DNA from 2 places in the Sulfurospirillum sp. hDNRA2 genome. Region 1 is predicted to be linked to the other one. Evidence: riboswitches for the same ligand, from Rfam matches in the RefSeq annotation. Region 1 holds a riboswitch; the other holds the start of a gene.

Region 1 (5,542 bases):
CTTTCGATATTAAATAATTTTCTGGTTGTTGTGTTAAAGGAACATGCTTTGAAAATTCCATTGTGATTTTATCTAAAGGCTTTACTTTCCAATTGTTCTCTTTATTTACATATGACGACTGTTCATCTGATAAAGCTTCTCCAGCATCATTACTAACAGGTCTTACCCATTCTTTGGTATGAATATCTTTGCCAGCTACACAATGCAGATGATGTTTAACTGAATTTGCTAAAATTACTAAAGTTCTACTCATTTTAATGCCTTTATAAGTGTTTAATCTTTACGTTTTCGACATATTTCGCAATATATTCTACTGCCAACCGTCGATGGCACTGTTTAGCCGTTGGTTCACTGCACAACAAAACTGCATTTTCAAATTCCATAATAGATATATTTTTCAAAATATCTCTATTTACTAAAATTTGGTTGTATTGTTTTTCATACTCTAACCAATCAATTACTTTATTTTGATATCCATTTAAAAGCTCTTTTGTTGGCGCGAATTCCATTTTATACTCATAGGTAATATTATGAATCTTTAACAAATAGGGCAAATGTTTTGCATTCGCAAAACCTGCTAGTTGGGATTGGTTATTTAACCTAATATCAATTAATTTTATTACACCATTTTGAAGTAATGACGTAAAAAACTCTTCTGCACTTTTTTGAGTATACCCGATAGTAAATAGGTTCATTATTCGTCATCCCCTTCATTTGTAATGGCATTGTAGGCAATATCTATATTTCTTAATTCGTATGCTAATTTTAGTTGCTCTTCAATACTAACATTTGGGTGGAATAAATCGACAACTGGAATTTTTTTTTCATATTTTTTTAGTAATCTTTGTTCAAGTTCTTTATGTGGGATAATCTTATCAGGATAGATATGGTTGATATTAATTAATATCTTAGATAAGAACTCTGAAATCAGTCCAAATCTATGACAATCAAATGCCTCTTTTTCTGAACACATCAAAGAAATGTTATATCCCTTGTCGATACCTCTTTCTAATCTTAGAATACCATCTTGAAAATTTTTGGTTTCTTGAACCTTTTTAAAATTTACTTTTCCATCATCAAAAAGGAGATTTTTATCTTCGTATCTTGCACCTAACATATCTCCCATATAAATATAACAGATTGCATTTTGTTTCAAATACTGTTTTAATAACTCTTTATTATATTGTGGTGCAAATTTACTGTATGGAGTACTTCGCACATCTACAATAGTATTAATTTGGTTTTGTTTTAACAATCCTCCAAATTCTTCAATTTTATATATTGAATGCCCAATGGTATAAATTGTCTTCACAAATTTCCTTTTATTAGATAATTTTGGGATAAGTTTATCATAAGTCAGCTCACAAGATGGTTCAGTAAGATATTGAAGAATAAATGACGTGTTTGTCTTAATAATTGAATAATGCTAGTTTTAGATTAAGCCCTTGATTTCAAGGGCTTAATCTATTTACTGATAAATCTGTCCACCGCTCTCTTTAAAGTGTTCTGCTTGTTCTTCCAAACCTTTTTTAAGCGCAACACTGACATCATCCGTACCGATTTTTGCGGCGTAGTCACGTACATCTTGTGAGATTTTCATGGAGCAAAATTTTGGTCCACACATTGAGCAGAAGTGGGCGACTTTTGCACTCTCGACTGGCAAAGTTTTGTCGTGGTATTCGCGAGCCCTATCTGGGTCGAAGCCGATGTTAAACTGGTCGTACCAACGAAACTCAAAACGGGCTTTACTCATGGCGTTGTCGCGGATTTGCGCTCCTGGGAAACCTTTGGCAAGATCAGCGGCGTGGGCGGCAATTTTGTAGGCGATGATGCCTTCTTTCACGTCTTCACGGTTTGGCAAGCCTAAGTGCTCTTTTGGTGTGACGTAGCAGAGCATTGCTGTGCCGTACCAGCCGATTTGTGCCGCACCGATGGCTGAGGTGATGTGGTCATAGCCTGGAGCGACATCGGTCACTAGGGGTCCGAGGGTATAGAAGGGTGCTTCAAAACAGTCTTCTAACTCTTTGGTCATGTTCTCTTTTATCATCTGCATCGGCACGTGCCCGGGACCTTCGATCATCACTTGTACATCGTGTTTCCAAGCGATTTTGGTGAGTTCTCCCAAGGTTTCAAGTTCGGCAAATTGTGCTTCATCGTTGGCATCGTAGAGTGAGCCAGGGCGTAAGCCATCTCCGAGTGAAAAGGCGACATCGTAGGCTTTCATGATGTCACAGATTTCTTCAAAATGGGTGTAGAGGAAGTTCTCTTTATGGTGGTGCAGACACCATTTTGCCATGATGCTCCCCCCTCGTGAGACGATACCCGTTAAGCGTTTTGCGGTCATGGGTACATACGCTAATCGAACGCCTGCGTGAATGGTGAAGTAGTCCACACCTTGTTCGGCTTGCTCAATAAGCGTGTCACGGAATACTTCCCATGTAAGGTCTTCTGCGATGCCGTGAACTTTTTCTAACGCTTGATAAATCGGCACCGTGCCGATGGGTACAGCGGAGTTTCTTAGTATCCACTCTCTGGTTTCGTGGATGTTCTTACCTGTCGATAAGTCCATGACCGTATCGCCACCCCATCTCGTTGACCAGAGCATCTTCTCAACTTCTTCTTCGATGGAGGAAGTGGTGGCGGAGTTGCCGATATTGGCGTTGATTTTTACCATGAAGTTACGACCTATTATCATCGGTTCGGCTTCGGGGTGATTGACATTTAAAGGTAGGACGGCTCTGCCTGCGGCAATCTCTTGGCGGACAAATTCAGGCGTATAAATTTCTGGCAAATTTGCCCCAAAATGTTCACCCTTGTGTTGCTTGCCTAAAAGTTTGTTTTGGCGAGCCACTTCAAGGTTGCAGTTTTCACGAATGGCGACGTACTCCATCTCAGGGGTGATGATGCCCGCACGGGCGTAGTGCATTTGAGTGATGTTTTTGCCCGCTTTTGCACGGCGTGGTTTTTTAAGGTTGGGGAAGCGTAGGGCGTTTAGTTCTTGGTCATCGTGACGTTTATGAAAATAGATGGAGCTAAAATCGGCTAGTTGCTCCGTGTCATTTCGCTCCTCTATCCATTTCGCACGAATGGGTTTTAAGCCTTGATGCAAGTCGATGGTGACATTGGGATCAGTGTAAACGCCTGAAGTATCGTATACATGTAAAGGTGGATTTTCCTCCACTTTACCATCACCAAAAGCGGTGGCACTAAGGGTGATTTCACGCATCGGGACTTGAATGTCGGGACGTGAGCCTTGAATGTAAATTTTACGAGAACTTGGGAAGTTTTGAATGTAAGATGAATCTATTTTTTCAAGATTATCGAGGACTTTAGACATGGGTTTATCTCCTTATTTCCTACGCCGGCATTACCCGGATCAGGTTCGTGAAGCCACATTAATGGACTTCTTGGGGTATGATCTCAGCTTTTTACAGCACCCCCACAGACAACGGTATGGTTAAAGAAAAAGATTATACGCAAGGGAACTTAAACGGCGCGTAAGATGAGAACTTAGGTCTCGTCTTTTTTCAGTACGTTTCTTTTTGAAAAGGATCACGTTTGTTTTTAAATCGTTTATTAAGAGGGGTTCGAGTAAAATAGATCACTTCTTAAAAAGCGGGATAGATGGAAATAGGATTTGGACTTTTAGGCGTTTTTGTGGGTTTTGCTTCCGGTTTTTTCGGTATCGGGGGAGGAACGCTTTTAGTGCCTATTTTTCTTTACATGGGCTACGACATCAAAACCGCCATCGGTATTTCGGTCATGCAGATGATCTTTAGTTCTATATTCGGTTCGTATCACAATCACAAAGCCGGTATGTTGGCATTAAACAGCGGATTCGTTTTAGGGCTAGGGGCTTTTATCGGTGCGGCATTCAGCGGTATGATCGTCGATAAGCTTTCCCACTTGACGCTTTTGATCGTTTTTGGGGCTATTTTAGTGATGTCTATCTATAAAATGTTCACGGTAACGTTTGAAGTGCCTTTACAGCCCGTCGAATCTAAGGGGCTTTTATTGCTTATCGGTGTGATTGTGGGGGCGATATCGATCAGTACGGGAACGGGAGGTGCAATTTTCTTGACACCCGCTTTGGTCGGATTTTTGCATTGGGATATTAAAAAAGCGGTCGGTACGACGTTGTTTTTCGTCATTTTCGGCTCAATTTCGGGGTTTGCCAGTTTGGCGATGCATGGTTACGTGGAGTATCACGTGGGGACGGCGGTGAGTATAGGTTCGGTCATTGGCGTATATTTCGGCGTCAAAGCGTCACATCGCATTGAAAAAAAGATGCAAAGACGGGCATTATTGATCCTCTACGTCGTTATGTTTGTTTTAACCTTCAATAAAATTTTAAGCGAGATGAATGTTTTATGATCAAAATATACGGTGCAAAAGAGAACAATCTTAAAAATATCAACTTAGAGATTCCCAAAAATAAACTGGTCGTTTTTACGGGACTGAGCGGAAGCGGTAAAAGTACCTTGGCGTTCGATACGCTCTATGCCGAAGGGCAACGTCGTTATATCGAGTCGCTCTCCTCGTATGCCAGACAGTTTTTAGATCGCGTGGGCAAACCCGACGTCGAGAAGATCGAGGGTTTGACGCCCGCGATCGCGATTGATCAAAAAACCACGAGCAAAAATCCGCGCTCAACCGTGGGGACGATTACCGAGATTTACGACTATCTGCGGTTGCTTTACGCGCGCGTCGGGAAGCAGCATTGTCATATTTGCGGTCAAGAAATCTCGCAAATGTCGGTAGCGGATATTATCGAACAGGTTTTAAAATTGCCCGTAGAGACGAAGCTCTCGATCTTAGCGCCGTTGGTACGCGAGAAAAAGGGCAGTTTTGCCGATATGATCGAATCGTTGCGCCATAAAGGTTACGTGCGTGCTTTGATCGACGGCGTGATGGTACGGCTCGATGAAGAGATCGAACTTCTTAAAACCAAAAAACATACGATTAAAGTCATTATCGACCGCGTCGTCATTCGAGAAGAAAATCGTGATCGTATCGCCACCGACATTGAAAAAGCCCTTTTGGAGAGTTACGGCGAAGTCGAGCTTGACATCGCCAATGCCGAAGAAGTTGGACTTCTTGTTTCGCATATTCATTACAGCGAACATTTGGCGTGTTTTGACTGTAAAATCAGTTTTGAGCCGCTAGAACCGCTTTCGTTTTCGTTCAATTCTCCCAAAGGCGCATGTCCTACATGTGATGGATTAGGGATTCGCTACACGCTGGATTTGAAGAAAATTATTAATGAAAACGTGAGCATCGACGAAGGGGCGATTCGTATTTTTTACGGCTTTAACAAAAGCTTTTACGCCAAATTTTTAGAGGCGTATTGCCAAGCGGCGGGTATTAATACGCGCATTCCTTACGAAGAGCTCGAAGAGCACCAAAAGCGTGCCATTTTGCACGGCGGCGTCGAAGAAGCGACTTTCTTTTGGAAAAAGCATAAGCTCGTACGAAAATGGGAAGGCGTCATTAAAATTGCCTACGAGATGCTTAAAGACGAAAAAGAGCTCGGCGAATACAT
Region 2 (5,542 bases), 630 kb from region 1:
GAGTTCGTCAAAAGAGATATATACCATGATGCCCGCAACCACGCCAAACGTAATGCCTAACGTCAGCTCGCCCATGATCGGAAGTAAGAGAAAAAATCCTACTATCGCGCCGATAGGCTCCGCTAAACCTGAGAGAAAAGCGTACCAAAACGCTTTTTTACGATTTCCCGTCGCATGATAAATCGGTAACGAAACCGCCATTCCCTCTGGAATATTGTGAATTGCGATCGCAAGCGCGATCGTTAAGCCGATAGTAACGTTTTCGACCGCGGCGATAAACGTCGCAAACCCTTCGGGAAAATTGTGAATCGTGATCGCAAGTGCCGTAAAAATACCCGTACGATGCAGTGCCGAATGATTGATGGGCGTTTGTGCATTTGTTTCGTGAAGAACGCTCAGTTCTTGGGTTGATTTGAGTTCGTGAGGATTGACGTCTTCGGGGATCATTTTATCGATCAAGGCACTGAGCGCAATTCCCGCAAAAAAACAGACCAACGCAATCGCTTCGCCCTTAACGTCACTGTGAAAAAGCGTAACAAAGGAGAGTTTAGACTTATTTAAAATTTCGACGAATGAAACGTACACCATCACGCCTGCGGAGAAACCGAGTCCGATCGATAGAAACGTATGGCTTTTATTTTTAGAAAAAAAAGCAATTAACGCACCAAAACCGGTACTAAGCCCGGCTAAGAGCGTTAGTAAAAAAGCGGGAAAAAATTGCGCAAACGTTATTGACTCCATTCTCGCTCCTTTTTGCGAGATTATAACACGTTTTGAATACGTAAAAAACGATGAAGCGTCGCTGCGTCCATCTTACTGATTTCATCGATCAACGAAACGCGAAAACTGCCTGTGCCTTTGGTTTTATCCGCTAATTCGGAAGCTATCGCCATCGTCGAAATACCGGCAATAGCCGAAATCAACGCATCGCTTTTGGTTCCTAAAAAACTACCGATCAACGAACTCGTCATGCATCCCGTGCCCGTCACTTTCGTTAACAACGCATCGCCGTTTTGCAAGCGATACGTTACATTGCCGTTTGAGACGATATCTTCTTTACCCGTAATCGCAATCGTACACTGAAGTTTTTTGGCTAACGAAGCGGCGATCAATCCGCCGTCTGCTTCATCATCCAACGAATCGACGCCGGAGCTTTTCGCTTCCAATCCCGCAATCGTTTTGATCTCCGCCATATTGCCGCGAACGACGTCCATGCGTACATGTCGCAATAATTCTGTAACGCTTTGAAGGCGAAAGGGTGTCGCACCCACACCCACGGGGTCTAAAACAACGGGAATCTGTTTTGTATTCGCCTTGCTAGCGGCCTTTTGCATTGCTTCGAACGTTTGGGCGTTGAGTGTTCCGATATTTAGAACCAAAGCGTCGCACAAAGAGACCATCGCTTCGACTTCTTGTAACGCGTCCGCCATAATAGGCGATGCGCCGATGGCTAAAACCGTATTGGCACAATCGTTGACCGTCACGTAATTGGTAATATGGTGAATCAAGGCGCGTTTATGCGCTAATGCTTCAAAGAGTGCCTTTAGTTGTTCTTTAACGTCCATGTTCGAACTCCTTTCCTAAGCGTAACAAACAATAAAAGCGTCACGATCATCGTCGGTAACGTCGACCCCAAAATAAAATCGAGCGTTAAAAAATAATAATAGACGATAATCCCCGCAATCCAAATAAAAACATACCCTACATGTAAGCGTAACGTTTCATCGATACGTGTATTGCCGAAGAGAAAATAATCGCTCAGCACGATCGCAAATAAAGGAGCAAACACCGAACCGATCGCATACAAAAAGCTTTCATACGCCTCAATCGGCGTTAAAAGCGCAACGCCTAGTCCTATCAACGTCATGACTAAAGCGATTGAACGTTCGGAAAATTGCGGAAAAAGATTTCGAAACGTTACTCCGGCGGAATAAGCGTCCAAAAATGTCGTCGTTACGGTTGAAAGCAAAACGATACCCAAAGCGAAAAATCCTAAATTTAACGCGTTCATCATGCTGGCGACACTTGCGTCTTGTGCATACAATGCCATCGCCAAACCGATCGTGTACATCAACGAACTACCGAGAAAATAGCCTAAAAAACTACCGATCAAACCGCGCGTTTTATGCGCCGCAAAGCGCGTATAATCGGCAATCAACGGTAACCACGAAAGCGGCATGATCACGCAAAGTTCCAACGCCGCGCCAAAGCTCATCTCACCGGTCGAAGGCAAGGAAAAAATCTCTTGCTCTCTAAAAACGACAAAACACAATAGAAGCGTCAAACCCAAAAGCAATACGACTGCAATAACGTTCAATCGCGTAAAGCCCTGTTTGCCCAAAGCAATCCACAGCAGGATTAAAGCGGCAATCACGATCGTCCAAACGTGAAGATTTTCGATTCCCCAAAGAGAAAAGCTTAACGCGTCGGCGGCTTTGGCACCGGAGAGCATCATCACTGCCGTCCAGCCTAAGAGCTGAAGCATATTTAAAACGGAGAAAAGATACGATCCGTATCTGCCGAACGCTATACGCGTCGAGGTCATCGCCCCTATTTTGGCGTTAAACCCGATCATACCGCCCAAAATTAAAATCGCTCCGCCGATCAGATGTCCGATCACGATCGCCCATACGCCTTGTATAAATCCCAAAGGAGCCAAAAAAGAGCCCGTTAAAATCTCCGCCAAAGAGATCGCGGCACCAAACCACAGCGCAAAAAGGCTCCATCCGCCCAAAACGGTTTTGTCGCGCGTCATACGTCCAACCCCGCTTTGCGATACAGTGCGTAAAAATGATGCACCGGTCCCACACCCTGCCCCAAGGCAAAACCGTGTTCAATCGCTTCGGTAATATAGGCTTTTGCTTCTTCCACCGCCTCTTTGAGCGGATAGTCTTGGGCTAAATAAGCCGCAATCGCCGATGAGAGCGTACAACCCGTACCGTGCGTATTACGCGTGTGTAAGCGCGGCGAATGTAATTCGAAAAAATGCTCTCCGTCATACAAGACGTCGATAGCGTCCGCTTCCAAATGGCCGCCTTTGACTAAAACGTTCGAACATCCAAGCGCGTGTAAATCGCCTGCGGCACGGCGCATCTTTTCCAAAGAATCGATACGATAGCCTACGATGACTTCCGCTTCGGGTAAATTGGGCGTAATCAGCGTCGCCATCGGCAAGAGTTCTTCAATCAACGCTTTTTTGGCTTCGGGTTGTAACAGATCGTAACCGCTTTTGGAAATCATCACGGGGTCGACGACAAGCGGCGGCAAGGCATAGCGTTTTAATGTAGAGACGATTGCGCGAATCGTCTCGGGGCGCGATACCATACCGATCTTGACCGCATCGACGCGAATATCGTCGAAAATGGCTTCGATTTGACGTGTAATGACATTTGGGGTCACGTCTTGAACGTCAAAAACGCCTTGCGTATTTTGAGCCGTAATCGCCGTAATAACGCTCATACCGTACGTTCCGTTCGCACTAAAGGTTTTCAGATCGGCTTGAATGCCCGCACCTCCGCAGCTATCCGAGCCGGCAATGGTTAAACAGTGTTTCATACGCTATCCTCAAAAAGAGAGTTCAACGCTCTGATGCAATAAGAGAGGGAAAAAGTACGGAGGAATTTTTGATGCTTGCCTACGCCGGTATTATCCGGATCAGGTCTCGACCGAGCAAAAGACTCGGCTTTGAGGATCAAAGAATCGTCATTCTTTATCTCAGCCGGTTTAACCGGCTCTCCTAGCATAAGAGTTTCGGATAATTGTACTCTGATTTAGCGGAATTTTCAAGGCATAACGCATTCGATGCGGTTTTTCCCTTTCTCTTTCGCTTCGTATAATGCGCGATCGGCGCACTGAACGATCGCTTCGGCACTTAAAGAATGGGAAAAAAGGCACACGCCGACGCTGATACTAATCGGTATGTTCTTATACGTTCGCAAAGCGTCTTGAATTTTTTCGATAACGACAAAAATATCCTCCCGATCGATCAGCGGACATAACAGAATAAATTCGTCGCCTCCAAAGCGAGCCAGTACGTCGCCTTCGCGTAACTTTAAGTTACATTCATTGACGATATGCACTAAAACTTCGTCACCGAAAAGGTGTCCGTGTGTATCATTTATCTGTTTAAAATCATCCACGTCTATCATTAAAACGGCAGAAGAATTATGGTAACGATGTAGTAGTCTTAAATGATATTCCAAAATTTCAAGAAAATAGCGTCGCGTGTAGGCTTGAGTTAACTCATCTTTTTGCGTCAGCTCATTGAGGTAAAGCATTTTTCGTTTAAGGGAAACAATGATTTTGATGAGGAAAAGCAAGACGGAAACAAAAAAAATACCCGCTACGACCATAATACTAAAACAAAAATTATCGATCATCCTACACCGTACCATACTGTTTTAATTCACTATAGGGAATTTTAAAAACATTTTAACCGTTATAAACTTAGATAATACTTCACTATAGGGAAAATTATCATGCTGGCATTTAGAGATTTTTTACCGGACGAGATTCAAGCGTTTCACCGCTTGATTGCCCGTAACGTTCAGCATATTCGTAAAGAAAAAAAGATGACGCAACTCGATCTAGCCCTGACGATCGGGCATAAATCGGTCAGTACGATAGCCAAAATCGAAGCAGGATTGGAGAATAAACACTACAATATCGAGCATTTGTATAAAATAGCAACGATTTTAGAAGTCGATATTTGCGATTTTTTTAAACCGTAGTTCTTTGGCGTATCCATTGGCGTAAGTCTTCGATGCTCATCGGTTTTGCGTACAAATAACCTTGACCTTGAGCGCAACCGTGTTCTGCCAAGAAGCGTTCTTGCGCTTCATGTTCGATTCCTTCCGCCAAGGTCGTAATCTTCATACTACGTGAGAGCTGAATAATCGAATCGGCAATCGCACAAGCATCTTCATGATCCGGAAGATCTTTAACAAACGACATGTCGACTTTGAGTTTGTTGATCGGTAACTTTCGTAAATAACTCAAAGACGAATACCCCGTACCGAAATCGTCAATCGCGATATTAAGCCCCAAGCTTTGCATCTCTTTTAAAAGCATAATCCATCGCTTAGGATCGTGCATCAAAATCGACTCGGTGACTTCCATTTCAATCACGGACGGATCGATCTTGGTCTCGTCTAAAACCGTTTTAAGGGTTTGAAGAAAATCGCTAAATTCAATTTGCACACCCGAGATATTCACGGAAACCGTCCCGCTAAAAAGCCCCTCTTCGTGCAATGCGACCCAATCCAAACAGGTTTGTCGCAACACCCATGCTCCGATTTCGACGATCAACCTCGTCTCTTCGGCATACGCGATAAAGCGTCCCGGAGCCAAAATACCCTCCAAAGGGTGCCGCCAGCGAACGAGTGCTTCCACGCCGACGAGTTCACGTGTTTGAAGATCGATTTGCGGTTGATAATAAACCAAAAATTGTTCCTCTTTAACCGCTTCGCGAAGCGCGTTTTCCATGCCGATACGCTCGTACGAAGCGACGGTCATATCGATCGTATAGAAAGCATAGGCGTTT

The links. Region 1 has a riboswitch for thiamine pyrophosphate ahead of thiC (phosphomethylpyrimidine synthase ThiC). Riboswitches for the same ligand answer to the same signal wherever they lie in the genome.
Region 2: another riboswitch for thiamine pyrophosphate. It lies ahead of thiD (bifunctional hydroxymethylpyrimidine kinase/phosphomethylpyrimidine kinase); the one in region 1 lies ahead of thiC (phosphomethylpyrimidine synthase ThiC).

Annotation. Positions count from the first base shown of each region.
Region 1 covers NZ_CP159800.1:2,077,032-2,082,573, reverse strand. The annotation lists gene NL930_RS10170 (hypothetical protein) at 1-253, opposite strand, end outside; gene NL930_RS10165 (DUF488 family protein) at 264-695, opposite strand; gene NL930_RS10160 (DUF488 family protein) at 695-1,312, opposite strand; gene thiC (phosphomethylpyrimidine synthase ThiC) at 1,469-3,337, opposite strand; TPP riboswitch at 3,336-3,451, opposite strand; gene NL930_RS10150 (sulfite exporter TauE/SafE family protein) at 3,625-4,374, shown strand; gene uvrA (excinuclease ABC subunit UvrA) at 4,371-5,542, shown strand, end outside.
Region 2 covers NZ_CP159800.1:1,447,211-1,452,752, forward strand. The annotation lists gene zupT (zinc transporter ZupT) at 1-741, opposite strand, end outside; gene thiM (hydroxyethylthiazole kinase) at 762-1,565, opposite strand; gene cytX (putative hydroxymethylpyrimidine transporter CytX) at 1,544-2,755, opposite strand; gene thiD (bifunctional hydroxymethylpyrimidine kinase/phosphomethylpyrimidine kinase) at 2,752-3,555, opposite strand; TPP riboswitch at 3,615-3,748, opposite strand; gene NL930_RS07310 (GGDEF domain-containing protein) at 3,783-4,379, opposite strand; gene NL930_RS07315 (helix-turn-helix domain-containing protein) at 4,479-4,730, shown strand; gene NL930_RS07320 (cache domain-containing protein) at 4,720-5,542, opposite strand, start outside.